2 regions of the Scytonema sp. PRP1 genome follow, and region 1 is predicted to be linked to the other one. Evidence: riboswitches for the same ligand, from Rfam matches in the RefSeq annotation. Region 1 holds a riboswitch; the other holds the start of a gene.
What was found. A riboswitch is a leader RNA that binds a small molecule or an ion and turns the genes downstream of it on or off. The one in region 1 is predicted to bind cyclic di-AMP.
Positions count from the first base shown of each region.

Region 1 (8,125 bases):
CCGAAAATAATCTAGAAATAACTTGGGAAGAACAGGGAAATTATCCTTTCCCATACGCAGGTGTGAAACTGCATCTGCATGGTATGAAGTTACAGCAAGCTTGGGTGGATGATGCAGAGGTTGCTTGTCAGGAGCAAATTATCGAGTGCGATCGCCTGCGGCGCTGCGCTCTGCGCCATCGCTTTCATAAGCTTCGCATTCAGGGAGAGTTTGCTGACATTCTACCTTGATGATGAATTCCCCTGAATTAAGAGTGCGATTGTAAAAAAAATCTGTCAACAACTAGGGGTGTAAGGGAATGGGGGGATAGGGGTGTCTCCGAAGTGAAAGGTTACGGGGCTTGAACCCACTACCAATACTAGACGACCAAATTTTTAATTTGGTCGGGGCTTGAACCCTTCTGTTCTGGGGGTAGGGTGCACCAAAAAGAAAATCTTCACCCCGGACTGCAACCCCTACACCCCTTTTTGGTCAGAAATAAAAAACCTCTGCTAATGCAGAGGTGATCATGACTATAATTCTGATATTTTGCACCTACCCCTAGAAACCACGGTTCACCAAAAAGCGTAGAAAGCAAGTTACATTTTATTATGGACTTTTTATTGAAAATCAAGCACTTTGTGCTTAGTACTTACTGCTTAAATAACGTTCGATTTTTCAGGTGCAAGATGTGAAAACTGCCAATCATGATGCTGTTATCCAACTGTTAGAACAACAAAGCTAAGCTAAAGCACCTTTAATTTGCTTGCTTTAAATTTTCTCAAATTATTCTGGGGCGGGCTGTCCGATCCCCCAGATAATGCAAGCTTTTTTGCGTAACAGCTTAGTACACTCTTCGAGCTAGCTTATAGTACAAGAAAATAGCAATCATTGCACCCAATACAGCAACGAACAAACCGGGAATACTAAAACTTGCTGCAGTTAACGTGAAGCTTCCGGTTTCTAAAAGGTTAACCAAAGTTCCTCCAAGGATAGCACCAACAATTCCCAGGAACATTGTGCCAAGAATGCCGCCTCCTTGGTAGCCAGGATAGATCGCCTTTGCAATAGCACCTGCAAGTAAACCCAACACGACCCAAGCTAGAATGCTCATTGTTTTACTCCCCGCAGCGATATTGAACGATGTAAAGCGTTTAAAGTACTTAAAACAACTTTTATCTTGCTTCTAATTTACTCGCATCCGTCGGCTTAACATAACTGTCTAGAGAAAGAAGGGCGCTCTTGCTCAAGTTAGATTAGACAATAAAGGATAGCTGCCTCAAAAGACAAAAAGACAATGCACTCAGTCAAGAAACGACATGGCTCCTCTTTCGTGACTCTCATAATCTTTTTCTTTTTTTGGCAAATAAAGTCATGTCCTTTTTTAACAAATTACAAAGGACACAGACTAAAGAAAAATCAGAGAAAATTACAGATTATTTAGTTTTACTATATCTCACGTAAAAAAATGAGTTATTTAACCTAAATTAACTTTAAAGATTTCACGTTAATACTAAAAAAATGTTTCTTAATGAATTTTCATATAAGCAGATTTATATCTAACTACTCTCTTATCTCATGTTATTTGAATTCCATGCCATCTTATTTAAATACTATTTCAACGAAATGCCTTGCTACAAATTGATGTTTCTATATATTAATTGATAAAAAAGGATGCCTTGCTACAAATTGATGTTTCTATATATATTAATTGATAAAAAGGGATGCCTTGCTACAATTGATGTTTCTATATATTAATTGATAAAAAAGGATGTCTTGCTACAAATTGATGTTTCTATATATATTAATTGATAAAAAGGGATGCCTTGCTACAATTGATGTTTCTATATATATTAATTGATAAAAAAATCTATGTTTAGATAAATTTATGTTTAATCGTAGCTTTTTTTCTTTAATCAACGTATAATCATGATAACGTTTATGGTAGAAACGCAATATAACCCTAATTTTTCAGCAGGCGAGTATAGCCAAATAATGTTGTTCAGTGTTTGCATAACTTGCAATGGAACATATTGAAGCGCATTTGTGCTTGTAGCTAGTAGGAGTCACCCGTAAAAAAGGTTGACTTAAATCACCTTACAGGTTAAATTCTTAACAAATCTACATCAGTCTGCCTAATCCACGGATTGCCCCAAACATTTAGTTATGTCGGGGTAATTTTGGAGCGGAGGAACCAAGTTTGGGGCTAATCTCACAAAAGAGGAAAGAATGAAAAATGAAAGAATGAAAAAAGACAAAATTACTCTAGTTTTTTCTTCTGTCTTTTTTTTTCTTCTTTTCTCTCCCACAGAAGGACATCTCTCAGTCCTAGCCCGTCAGCTAACTTCGTCGGCATTGGGAGGAGACTGAACGAGCAGCATTCTTACGAGTAATGCCTTGTTCTCGTCAGTGTCCTTGGCTGGTATCTGTGCGCTTCGTTGTACCTGCCCTCGATCTTGAGAAAAGGGTTCTAGTACCTTCTCTTTTGGTAGCTGAGGCAGGAATATTGCCATATGGTGAAGTTCAACTATGTTACCGACCAAAAAACATCGCATCGCTCTGATTTCTGTTGATGGAGACCCGGCTGCAGAAATTGGACAGGAAGAGGCTGGGGGACAAAATGTCTATGTGCGTCAAGTAGGTTTTGCCCTTGCTGAGCAAGGTTGGCAGGTGGATATGTTCACTCGCCGAAGTAGCCGTGAGCAAGCTGCCATTGTGCAACATAGACCATTATGTCGCACTATCCGCTTGAAGGCTGGACCTGCGGCGTTTATAGGGCGATATGACTTATTCGACCATATGCCTGAATTCATCGCAGAGTTCAAAGCATTCCAGCAGGAGCAAGGATTTCAGTACCCTCTGATTCATACCAACTACTGGTTGTCCTCTTGGGTGGGTATGGAACTGAAAAAGCAGCAACCGTTGATTCAGTTGCATACTTACCACTCTTTGGGAGTAGTCAAGTACAGTGCTATTTCTGATATCCCAGCAATTGGTAGCAAGCGACTAGCCGTTGAAAAAGCCTGTCTGGAAACTGTGGATCGAGTCGTTGCAACAAGTCCTCAAGAACAGGAACATATGCGAAGACTCGTTTCCACCCAAGGGCAAATAGAAGTGATTCCTTGTGGGACTGATATCGATAAGTTTGGGTCAATTCAAAGGTCTGCAGCACGGCAAGAATTAGGAATTGCACCTGATGCCAAGATGGTTCTCTACGTCGGTCGTTTTGATCGGCGCAAGGGAATTGAGACACTCGTGCGAGCTATTGCAAAGTCGAGTTTGCGCTGTTCAGATAACCTACAACTCGTTATTGGAGGTGGCTATCGTCCAGGTCACAGCGATGGGAACGAGCGCGATCGCATCGCCGGGATCGTGGCTGAACTCGGATTGGAAGATTGCACAACCTTTCCAGGTCGCCTTGATGATTCTGTTCTCCCCTTGTACTATGCAGCCGCAGATGTGTGTGTTGTACCAAGTCACTACGAACCTTTTGGTTTAGTTGCGATTGAAGCAATGGCAAGTCGGACTCCAGTCGTGGCTAGTGATGTTGGGGGGTTACAGTTTACAGTCGTACCTGAAGTGACTGGGTTACTTGTTCCCCCTAAAGATGAAGCCGCTTTTGCCGATGCTATTGACCGCATTGTGATCAATCCAACTTGGCGAGATCAATTAGGTGAGGCTGGTCGCCAACGTGTAGAAATCGCTTTCAGTTGGCATAGTGTGGCATCCCGGTTGACTCAGATCTACACACATCTACTGGCTCAAACCATGCCCTCAATAGAGAGCAAAGCTCAAGTTGCAGCTTAATTTCTACAGCTTTAACAGTGTTGTGTGTAGGGGCAAGAACAACCTTGCACTCATACCAAGTGCTGATTGGAAAATGCTCCGGACTTAGCACTAAAATGCAGCACTAGTAAAAAGAGTAATTCTGTCTAATGGCTATGCCGAGTGACAGAAACGCGCACAAACAGCAAAAAACAAGCCAATGAATCTCTTACATCAGGGAGTTATGAATATGCTGAATATCGGAGATTACGTACGGCATCAAATGACAGGACAGATAGGTCAAGTCATCGGTTATGGACATCAAATACTGCAGGGAGTCTATCTAACGACCCTAAAAGTACGAGCCAGCAACAGTCACTTAATTGATAATCAAAGCAGATTTATTGAGGATGTGTATTCTGAATGGGTGGTAGCAGAACCAGCAGAAAGCGGGGTGGTACTGCAAGCTTGAGACTTATTTAATTGAGCGCTGAGAACAAATCAGATTCTCCAACCCTCCCTTTTAAAGGAGTTAGGAGGAGCATCTAAGATTTGTTGAAACAATATGACTAGCTGCTGTCTTAGCAGCATAGTCAAGATAGAGGGGAAAGTCTACTGGGCTTTGCCCCTTCTATTTATATGGTTGCAATTTACAAAAAATTACAAATTTCCTAAGCCTTCAGACACAAAATATATTAGCCCGCAGTATCTCATATCATGTCCGCTCAATGACCAACAAATCCTGGAAAACCCCCTCCCCCTATCCCCAGAGGGGATCCCGAGTCCCCCGTAAAGCTACGCTTCACGTCCCCTCCCCGCTTGCGGGGAGGGGTTAGGGGTGGGGTTCTGTAATTATGGGTAATTTGGCGGACATCATATCAAATTAGAAATAACTTGATAAACCTAACCAGAGAAAGACGATCAACAGTCTTTAATCTTCATAGCATCTATGTAACTTAACTTTAACCAGGATTAATTAATCTGGAAACTTAAAGCTCATCACATCTCCAATTGCCAAAAGACCCAGTGGTTACAGGCGGGAGATGTGATAGGTCTATGTAGATACAGGCATTTGTACATAAGGAAAGAAAACATTATGCGGCTGAATCTGACTTTGTTTTGGGTAACTTTATCCTTCGTCATCGTGGGAGCAATTATGCTGCTTCTCCAACCCGCTATTGATTTTCACTAAATAGAGTTGACTTTTGGCTGATGCAAACAATTCCATCCCAACAAAATACATCCTCCTGTGAATCTAAACCCTACAAGTTGGAAGACTGGCAGGGAGCTAATTGCTCACTCAATCAAGAGTATGACTATTGGATTGAGGATGTTGAGGGAGAAATTCCAACCAATCTAAACGGTACACTGTTTCGCAACGGTCCTGGTCTACTAGATATCTTCGGTCGGGAGATTCATCACCCTTTCGATGGAGATGGTATGATTTGTGCGATCGCCTTCTCCAACGGATGCGCTCATTTCCGCAATCGCTTTGTTCGTACAGAAGGCTACTGTGCAGAACAGAAAGCAGGTAGGATGGTCTACCGGGGTGTGTTTGGAACCGAAAAACCAGGAGGCTGGTTGGCAAACGCCTTTGACTTAAGAAAGAAGAACGTTGCCAACACCAATATCATCTACTGGGGCGAAAAACTGCTAGCCCTGTGGGAGGCTTCGCATCCCTATCGTCTTGATCCCAACACGTTAGAAACTTTGGGGATCGAAACGCTGGACGGCGTTCTGCACAAAGACTCGCCCTTTGCTGCTCATCCGATGATAGATCCTGGTGATGAAAATCGGGAACCCCGTCTAGTCACTTTCGCCATCAAACCTGGTCCGATCACAACTATCAGTGTCTATGAGTTGAACCAGGCTGGTAAAGTTGTACAACAACACGATCATCGAATTCCAGGCTTTGCCTTCATCCACGATTTTGCGATTACGCCAAACTATTGCCTGTTCTTTCAAAATCCAGTTTCCTTTAATCCCCTACCATATCTGCTTGGCTTTCGGGGAGCAGCGGAGTGCATTAAGTTTCACAGGCGTAGCCCGACTAAAATTTGGCTCATCCCTCGCGATCCCTCTCAAGAAGTTCAAGTTATCGAAACAGACCCCTGTTTTGTTTTCCACCATGCCAACGCTTTTGAGCAGGGCGACGAATTGATTGTTGACTCAGTTTGCTATGAAACTTTTCCAGGCATTGACCACAATCTGAATTACCAGGAAATTGACTTTGATGCTCGACCTCCTGCACAGCTGTGGCGTTTTCACCTCAACTTGAAAACGAAAACAGCACAACGAGATTTACTTGTTGAGCGTTCGTGTGAGTTTCCGTTTATTCATCCTGATCGGATTGGTAAACCACATCAGTGCATATTCTTAGCAGCTGCTCACCAACCACAAGGCGATGCACCCCAGCAAGCGATTATTAAAGTTGATCCCGAATACGGTGAACAAGAATTTTGGAGTGCTGCACCTAAAGGTTTCCTTGGGGAACCTGTGTTTGTACCTCGACCAGGCAGTACTCAAGAAGATGATGGGTGGGTGCTGACATTGGTCTATGATGCAGATCACAATCGAACTGATGTCGTTATTTTGGACGGAACTTGTTTGGAAAAAGGGGCGATTGCCTTCGGCACTGGGCTTTGCCCAATCGCTCGTCTGCACTTAAAGCACCACATTCCTTATGGATTGCATGGCAGCTTCACAAACGAAAGAATGAAGTATGAAGAATAAAAAAACTATACTTTATTTATTCTTCTCATTTTTACCTTCGTCTCATACTTCACAATTCAAGCTTTAGAAGTTATGGGTAGAAAAGCCGTTTTGTTGATCATCTGGATAGGATTTGTCGCCTACACTATATGGTTGGCTCCACTCGATCAATCAGACACATGGTCTTTAGGAGGGAAGCTGTTGACACTCCACTGGGGAAAGCTTAACGCCATCATCCCAGCTATATTCTGCCTGATGGGTATCTGGCCGATGATTTATGCTTGCCTAATGTTTGCCGATGGCAAAATGCAAAACTTTCGCGCTTGGCCCTATTTCATTGGGTCAAACTTCACAGGTGTCATCTGTCTTTTGCCGTATTTAATTTTTCGTCAATCTCATCAACAATTCTTTGGAAAAAAGGATAAGTTACTGGAAATTCTTGATCGGCGCTCAACAGGAGTTTCTCTTGTGATTGGTACAATTTGCATACTAGCTTATGCAACAATTGCTGGAAATTGGCAAGATTACGTTCAGCAATTTCAGACTCAGCAATTTGTTCACCTCATCAGTATCGACTTCTGTTTGATGTGCCTAATATTTCCCATAACTTCACTATTCGATGATGACATGGCACGAAGAGGTCTTAAAGACCCTCGTATTTTTTGGGCAGTTGCGCTCTTACCCTTGTTTGGTCCATTATTATATCTTTGCTTGCGTCCATCATTACCACAGACAGATGCAAAAGAATTATTCGCTTAATAAGTTAAGGATTTGTTGTGCAGCACGCTGACCACTGCGAATTGCGCCCTCCATATAACCACGATACTCCACAGGGGCAGTATGCTCGCCAGCAAAGAAAACCCGACCAGCAGACTGCGTTAAATGTGGGTTAAAGCGATGCAAGTCTCCCGGTCTAAAATAGCAGTAGGCACCTCGCGCCCATTCATCAGCACTCCAGTCATAAGAACGAGAGGTGATAATTTGCGGTGCATCAGGATAGATAGTATTTACTGCTGCCACTGCTAACTCACTAGCGTGCTCAGATAACTTTAAACTGCGAGTACCCCCACTGAAACAGGAAAGAATTTTTTCCGTCCCCATCTGAGCGAAAGTCGGCTCCCAGATAGCTTGGTAATCACCCCCAAGCAGCACAATTCCAAAGTTTGGCTTTGACCAAAAGCGGTGTGGATATTGCAATAAGGTCTTGACGACACCACCGTAAGGTAAGCTGGAAATAGCCTCTCGCTGTGCGTCAACAAGTGGTGCTTCTATCGGAATGTGACGCAGCACGCTCCAAGGAATCGTCACTATCACGCTGTCAGCCACAACCTCAACTAAACCGCTTGCTGTCTCAACATTAACAGTCACAGTCTCACTTGTTTGCTGGATACGACGCACGGGAGTGCCAATGTGAACTCGCTCTTGGAGATGTTGAGCTAAGGCATTTACCAGACGCGAAATACCGCCACGAACTCGCATATTGCAGCCAGTGTCGCTGATACCTGTAAGATAAGCAAAGAAACCTATGCCAATCAACTCTGGGTCGGTTGCAAAGAATGAAGAAGCGAGCCAACGGGCAATTCGATGGGCAAAGGGCGCAATTGAGTGCGTATCCAACCACTGATCTAAGGTCTGTTGCGGGTCTTTTTGCTCTTCAAGCAGGCTTTCG
Region 1 is NZ_JBAHYJ020000059.1:65,699-73,823, reverse strand. Features, by position in the region: gene V5G28_RS11770 (DUF5110 domain-containing protein) at 1-230, shown strand, start outside; gene V5G28_RS11765 (GlsB/YeaQ/YmgE family stress response membrane protein) at 824-1,093, opposite strand; cyclic di-AMP (ydaO/yuaA leader) riboswitch at 2,137-2,349, shown strand; gene V5G28_RS11760 (hypothetical protein) at 2,316-2,492, opposite strand; gene V5G28_RS11755 (glycosyltransferase) at 2,509-3,786, shown strand; gene V5G28_RS11750 (hypothetical protein) at 3,965-4,216, shown strand; gene V5G28_RS11745 (carotenoid oxygenase family protein) at 4,957-6,477, shown strand; gene V5G28_RS11740 (DUF2834 domain-containing protein) at 6,550-7,215, shown strand; gene V5G28_RS11735 (flavin monoamine oxidase family protein) at 7,204-8,125, opposite strand, start outside.

Region 2 (8,125 bases), on a different contig from region 1:
GTTAATTTGAGTTTTGCTCCTGTAAATGACTTATTCGTGATAATCTTAGCCACTTCCTCCCGGTTTTTTGGATCACCACAATACCTACAAGCTTCTATCATTGCCTTAACCAAGGAGCGATAGGTTTTGGGATTTTCTTTGATGAAAGACTCCATGACACCTAACAGTCTGTCTGGGTGTCCTTCCCAGATTTCCCTACCCTGAGCGAAAGTAAAGCCAATTCCATCATTGCCAGTAATTGCTCGTGTATTCCAAGGTTCTGCCACCATATAACCTTGCATTGCCCCAATTCTCATGTTCACTACCATCTGTGGCGGTGGGACAATAATGATGCGAAATTCTTTGTCAGGAGCAACTCCAGCAGCAGCAGATAAGTAGCGGATAAAGTATTCATAAATTGCCGAACTGAGCACCACTGCCCAAACCCGTTGCTCGGCTGGTAATTTTTCAAAGTAATTGCGGAAATCTCGCCCAAACTCTTCCAAATTGCCGTTATAGTCTCGCCAAGGACGCAACCCAGACTGCCACATTGCCTTATTCATCGTCATGGCGTTACCGTGACGGTGAATGGTCATTGCCGCACACAAAGGTGCATGACGTGCGCCTTCTGCACCTGTTCTCGCATTCATCACCGCGCCACTTACAACAGGCGAAGCATCGAGGCGACCAAAAATAATGCCATCACGAGACGTACCCCAGCTAGCTTCACGGCTGAGGGTGACATTTAAACCATACTTGCGGAAAAACCCTTTCTCCCAGGCTACAGCAAAAGGAGCGCAGTCATTTACCGGGACATACCCCACTGTAATGTTAGGTTTTTCCAGTGTCTTGGGGTCTACCACTGGTTCCACCGCCAATGCCGCTTGTGATATTCCTTTGGGCGCACGGTTAGCATTAATCGCACAAGAAGAAAGTCCAGTAGCAAATGCCGTTGCTCCCAGTCCTTGAATAAAGTCTCGTCGCTTCCAGTTATTTGTGTTATTGTCACTCATAAAAAACCTCCTGCGGCGGCGAAATCAGTGCAAAAATTAACACGAAGGCGCAAAAGTTATGTGTTTAAGCTGTCACACATTTGATTTATGTACGGTTTTATGCAGGTAGGCTGCTAACTAAAAAGTGAGTTTTTTATTGCGTGAATTGCTTATCCCCCCCGCCCTGTGTTATTCGCTCTTTATTCCAAAAGGTCAGATTTCACCACATGAAACGGCTGTTTGAACCGTAAGGCACCCTTACTAAAAGTGGCGACACGCCAATGCGTTAACGCAATGTAACGGAACTTATACCTGTTTTGACCGTTGACAAATAGCTAATTTGTTGCCGGGCGACGAGTGACAAAAGCTTGTATTCTACCGATCGCGTAATCTAGGAATAGCCCTGTTAAGCCAATCACCAGCACGGCAAGAAAAACAGAATTCAAGTTTAGGCGACTCCATTCATCCCAAACAAAAAAGCCGATTCCAATACCGCCTGTGAGCATTTCTACAGCGACGATCACTAGCCAAGCAATTCCTAAACTAATCCGCAAACCTGTAAAAATGTAAGGCAAACTTGCGGGCCAAATGATTTTTGTAATTCTTCGCCAACGGGGCATTTCCAGAACTCGTGCCACATCTATATAATCTTTGGGAACACTGGAAACTCCCAAGGCAGTGTTAATGATTGTGGGCCACAAAGAAGTGATGAAAATCACAAATATTGCCGATGGATCTGCCAAATTAAAGATTGCCAAGGCAATAGGAAGCCATGCTAGGGGCGATACTGGCTTGAAGATTTGAATGACGGGATTAAGAACCATCAGTGCTGTTTTGGACATCCCAATCAGAAAACCAACAGGAATCGCAACAAGAGCGCCTAGCCCAAAGCCTATTAATACCCGTCGGATACTTGCTATTAATAGCCAGCCAATACCCAAATTACCTGGTCCTCTTTGGAAAAATGGGTTGAGGATGTAATCTAAATTTGCTGCCAGCGCCTCAGGAGGGGTGGGCATCAATTCATGGTTGGCAAGGGCAATAATCCACCATATAACAATCACGCCCAAAAAACCAACCAGAGGCAGCAAAAAAGCGTCCCGTACGACTACGGGTTTAGCACGTTTCCAAGCTGTTTGACCAGCAACCGCCAGAATGGCAGCTACATTCAGTTGAAATATCATTTATGACCTCAACAGACTCAAGCTCAGGTACAAGGAATCCGAGCAGTACCAGCCAAGGATACTGATGAGATCAGAACATTATAGTAATGCCGTCCCTTCAGTCTCCTCTCATTGCCTACGAAGTTAGCTGACGGGCTAGGGCTGAGAGATGCCCCTCTCTTAGAAGAAGGAAGAAACAAAAAGAAAAATACAATCATTTTTTGTTCTTGTATTTGCTCTTGACTATATTTGTTCTTCACTCTTTTTCTTCTATGAGATGCGCCCCATACTTTGGTTCCTCCGCTCCAACTTACGCTTCGGCGATTCGTTGGATTAGGCTGACTTACTCTTATTATTAAAGTAAAGGTAACATTGGTACACAGTATCGTCAAGCCACCTTAGGATATACTTTTTTAGGCTCAAAAACAAGTATCCTTCTTGAGCAAAGTCATCTATATTAAGATATATAAATATTGGCTAAAAATTATGTATTTTTATGTTGGAACATGAAATGCTTTTAAGAAACAAATGTAACACCTCTCTATCATATATAAATAATAAAATATTTTTCTCTGCTCGTATTATTATCCACCCATAAGTGATGAAAGATTTTAGCCAATTGCTGCGCGATAAAACTCAGACCATTTTAGAGCAGTGGGTGGAAGCTGTTCGTCAGGATAAAAAGATTTCCAGTACCAATAATCTATCCCGCACAGCTATTGAAAATCATCTTAGCCATGTCCTCTCGGCGCTGGCGAGTGTGCTTTCTCAATATCAAGAAGATCAAATTCAACCCTTGGTTCAGGCAAGTTTGCATCATGGTACTCTCAGGGCTGAGCAAGGTTTCGATCCAGCAGAAATTGCCCGAGAGTATCGTCTGTTGCGTGATGTCATCTTTGTTACTTTAGAGCCGGACTTAGTGCAAGCATCAGCACTAGAAGTAATGCGAGCTGTGCGTTTGATTGACATGGTGTTGGATGAGGCGATCGCCTGCTGTTTCCAAACCTACACCAAACAGCGATTAACAGAATTAGAGCAGTTGCAAAATCAGTTGAGCCTCAACAACCAGGAACTGACTCGTTTAGTGCGGGCAAATCAAGACAATTTATCGATTCTGGCACACGAACTCAAAAGCCCTTTAACTTCGATAATTGGTTATTCTGATTTGTTTTTGCGCCTCCAACGCCAACAATCCAACGAGAAAGACAGTATAACTCATTTAGAACACGTTGAACGTGTACTACGCTCTGGAAGGCTATTACTCCACCTGATTAACGATGCACTCGAGATTTCCCGCTACGATGCAGGGCAGATGAAACTACAGGCAGAACCAACCAATGTGCATGAATTAATCATAAATGTCTATGAAATGTTGCAGCCTTTAGCTGATAATAAAAATTTACAAATGGGAGTTGATTGCGATCGCGCTCCTGAAGAAGTTGTCACAGATCCGTTACGATTGCAGCAAATTGTCACAAATCTTGTTAGCAATGCGATTCGCTACACAGAGTCGGGAACTGTAAAAATTAAGTGTGAAACATTGGGCATTGACAAGTGGAGTATTGTAGTTTGTGACACTGGAATTGGGATTGAGCCAGAAGACCAAGCCCAGATATTTGAACCCTACTTTCGCATTGCTTCTGGTAGTAAGTCGTTCCTTCCTGATAGTACTGGCTTGGGCTTGGCAATAGTTTCACGGCTCGTGAAATTATTGCAAGGTGAAATTAGTTTAGTCTCCGAGATGGGAGTGGGTTCTACTTTCACAGTGAGTTTGCCGTTGAAAGTAGAAATCTGAAATTTGAAGTATGTATCCAAATTTTAAAAAATAAACAGTAAAAAAGTACCCTTACTCAGATCCTAGCCCTGATTTTTCTAGCCTAGCCAGCGCATCTTCAGCAGCCGCTTTTGCAGCATCTTTTTTACTGCGCCCCTTGCCTTCACCGTACTGTTTGTCTCCCACAAATACTTTAGAAATGAATTCTGGAGCGTGAGAAGAACCACCTACTTGAACTGTGTCATATTTGGGAGGTGTTTGGGTAATGTTGCGTTGTACCCATTCCTGAAACCGATTTCTAGAGTCCACATTTGAGCGAAACTCCACAATACTTTCAGGTACAGAATCAAATAGCGGTTCCACAACAGCACGAACTGCTTCGATATCATAATTGTTGTCTAGATAGTAAGCAGCAATGACTGCTTCAAAGGCGCTGCTGAGCAAATTGGGATTTTGGAAACCTCCTTCTAAAGTTGCTCCTTTACCCAACCGCATCCTCAAGTTTAAACCCACCTCAATTGCAAACTTTGCCAGTTGATTTTCATCTACAAGTGCAGAACGCCGACGGGTTAATTGATCTTCTTCTTTTTCCGGGTGACGACGATAGAGGTATTCGCCACTTAGAAAAGTCAGTAAAGCATCACCGAGAAACTCTAGGCGCTCGTTGTGTTCTCCTTCTTGGGGGTTTTCGTGGACATAGGAACGATGCGTCAGCGCACGGCGTAAAAGAGAACTATCCTGAAAGCTTTGTTGTTTAATGATTTCAGCCAATTTATCTCTGGGGGCTTTTTCAGTTTGCTTGGGACTGAGGATTGCTAGGACTTCTTGCTTTTGCTGTTGTGCAACATTCACCTCTGGCGCAGAGATAGCCTTGAGAAGTCGAGCGATCGTGTCGATCGCGCGATAGGTGTCCTCTGTTAAAAAGCGAGATTGATGCGCCCAAGTCTTGCTGGTTTCTATCAGTTCAGCGACTAAAGCACGTTCGGTATAACCTAGCTTTTTGCTGAATACCTGATCCCATTGCTTAATTATTAGTGTTAATAAAACAGGAATATTATTACCTAGAATGTCTTCCGCCTCTGGCTTGAAGGTTTCGTCATCAGACATATATGAAGTGGCGATTGTTAGCCAACCCTCACCATAGACTTTTTGCATCTCCCTTTTTACATAAGGGTATAAACCCTGATTTAAAAGAGTTAAACCCCTGCCAATTCGTTCGTGGTTGCTAACAGCCATCGTAGTATTGAAAGTAACATTTTTCTAAGTAATCATTTAAGGCACTTTATTAAGATGCCAGAAATTGGTACTGTCAAAGCTTGAGCCGGACAGATTTACTATTTTAACCATTGCTAATTTCATGACAAGCTTGGTTAGGGAAGTTTGGTAGATAAGAAGATTAAGCAGGAATTTTCTAAATTTAACTTGACCTATGCCTAACATCTCACCCTTTCAGCAGGTTCAAAAACGGGAATTAAGATGTTGTTAGCTGGTCAACTGGAGTTTGTCTTACTCTTGCTGACCTATTTTAGCTAGCTCCGACGGAAGCCCGACACCTCACTCCTTTTGGGGAATGATAGATGCAACGCCCTTTCTCTCGCGGACGCTACACCCGGAAAAAGTACGTTCGCCTTCGGGTACGCGAACAGAGCGGCGCTTTCTTACAATCGTATTCTTCTACGTTCACATCAACCACTAAGTGTAGAAAACCCACAGTCATAAACAAGACACAGGCTTGTGTGTGTAAGCTGTATACTAGTGATAGTCGTTTTTTTTATGTCTAATTTCAGAAACTGCTATTTTGTAAAAATAAGTTATACCAATTTTTAAAATAAATTTTAATGTTGAGATTATCTCGATGGTTATTATTAGTAATTATATTTTTTTGTATAACTTTTCATACACCTGCATATGCAGAGCAATTTATGAATCAAGAAGATATTCGTGTATTGATTGAAAAAGCTAGAGATGCATGGGTAGCTCAAGATGCTAATGCTCTTGCCCAGTTGTTTACGCCCGACGGTGAACTTATAGTGCCTGGCAAACGTTGGCAGGGGCAAGAGAAAATAAGGGAAGAAGTTACCCAATTTGCTCAGCAATCTTCAAATGTGAAAATCGATATCCAGCGGATTATTATTGAGGGAAGCCAGGCGGTAGTGGAATGGTATTACGAAGATACTGAAAAAGCATCAGGTCACCGCAATAAAGCAGACGATGTTATAGTTGTTGATTTTAAAGAAGGTCGAATTAGCCGTTGGCGTGAATATATTGACACAAAAACACCAGTTAGCATCTAGCAGTATCAAAATAGAACAGACAGAATTCTCACTTTAGTGTGACATTGAACTCCAACTGTGGAATGACTTGTTAAAAGCTTCTGGTTTGCTAATCTAATAATTGAAAATAAGTAGCACTGGATGGGGGTTATATCGCTGTGACCCATTGTTGCACATAGAAGGAGAGCGGCGTCAGATGTGCGAACAGTGCAAATAGTTGACATTGACGATGTGGAGTTTTTGTCGCTTCCTCTACTTTGTTATTACCAAGGGAAGGCTAAACCCTTCATTCAGAGCGGTCTAAGGTGATAATCGTCAGATGTTGATTGCATAGTAAGTTTGTATAACATATACAGCGCCTCAGATCAAAATTGATCTGAGGCGACTTAATTCTGAAGTAATAAACAAAACAATCCCTAGCTGTACTAGGGAAGGTATAAAATCAATCTACAATTGATGATAATTCGTAACTAAGTTGCTAGTTACAAATTACGAATTACCTTTTCTTTCTGATTGTATTGATAACTGCACCTGTTGCTGCACCTTCAGCTGCACTGCCAAGGGTATCTCTACCACCGTTGATAATACCATCGGTTACTGCGCCCGTGGCGGCACCTACTCCAACATCTTGAATGATGTTGCGATTTTGTCTTTCTCTACGAGTGCCTCTAAGACCATTAGCACCATTAACAGCAGCACCAGCACCAGCACCCTTAATAGCACCCCTTATCACATTACGTCCTCTAATGACGCCTGAGACAGCACCAACACCTGCTCCAATACCTACATCCTCAAGGATCTTATCATCAGCAGAGGCAGGTTGAGCTGGAAACAAGCTCACACCAGCTAAAGAAGCAGCCAAGAGGCTGGGCATAAATGCGCGTTTCAAAATTTTGTTCATAGTTTTACCTTCTCAAGACATTAAACGACTAGAGAAAAGTTGAAGTTGTTCCACTTTTTTTACCTTTTCTCTAGTCTAGACAACAGGAAAGTTTTTGTGGATGAAAACGTTTTCATGATTACCGTACCTTTTATTTAGAATGCCTGAATCCATTCTTTGATAGAGTATTCGGTCCAGATGCCATTTTGCCAGTAGGGATCAGCTTCAACTAACTGCCGCACAGTAGCTTCGTCTTCGGCTTCGTAAATACCAAAAACTTTAGTGACATCTTTGGTAGGACCAATAGTAATCAGCACACCGGATTCTTTCTGTTTTGCGAGTCCGTCTAGATGCGCTTGGCGGTAAGGGGCGCGTTTTTCCAGAACGTCTTCGCAGTAAGTTCCCCACAATACGTATTTAGGCATGGTTCTATGCAATTTAAAGTTCAAAAATCAAACAAAAGGAATAAGACATAAGAGAGAAGAAAGAGCAAAAAATTTCTTCATTTTTCTCTCTTCACTCTTGTGTGTTAACTCCTTAGGCTAACACCAAATTTCTCCACTAGGGCTTCGCGGACTTTGTTGTGTACTGGTTCAACTTCGGTATCGGTGAGGGTGCGATCGCTCGCCCGATAAATCAAACGGAATGCTAAACTCCGCTGTCCTTGGGGCACGTTCTCACCGCGATATTCATCAAACAATTCCACAGACTCTAGCAAATCTTTGCCTGCTTTGGTAATTGCTTTTTCAATTTCAGCAACTGTCACTTTCACAGGTGCGAAGAAAGCAAGATCTCGATCTGCCGCTGGATAAGTGGAGTAAGGCAAGAATTGCGGTACTAAAATTTCATCTTCGTCCAGATAATTCAAAAGCACATCTAGATCCAACTGGAACACGTAGACTGAATCTGGTAAGCCTTTTTCTCGTCGCAGTTGCGGGTGTAGTTGCCCAAAGATACCAAGGCTGTTACCCCGTACCCACAACGAAGCGGTACGTCCTGGGTGCAAGCGAGAATCTCTGCGATCGCTTTGGTATTCCACTTGCAAGCCGAGTTGTTGAAAGACA
Region 2 is NZ_JBAHYJ020000120.1:67,548-75,672, reverse strand. Features, by position in the region: gene V5G28_RS32125 (ABC transporter substrate-binding protein) at 1-992, opposite strand, end outside; gene ntrB (nitrate ABC transporter permease) at 1,307-2,155, opposite strand; cyclic di-AMP (ydaO/yuaA leader) riboswitch at 2,253-2,467, opposite strand; gene V5G28_RS32115 (sensor histidine kinase) at 2,736-3,929, shown strand; gene rnc (ribonuclease III) at 3,981-4,670, opposite strand; partial or broken gene V5G28_RS32105 (Swt1 family HEPN domain-containing protein) at 4,782-5,144, opposite strand; gene V5G28_RS32100 (nuclear transport factor 2 family protein) at 5,831-6,202, shown strand; gene V5G28_RS32095 (hypothetical protein) at 6,678-7,082, opposite strand; gene V5G28_RS32090 (YciI family protein) at 7,217-7,486, opposite strand; gene pheT (phenylalanine--tRNA ligase subunit beta) at 7,591-8,125, opposite strand, start outside.
Region 2: another riboswitch for cyclic di-AMP. It lies ahead of ntrB (nitrate ABC transporter permease); the one in region 1 lies ahead of V5G28_RS11755 (glycosyltransferase).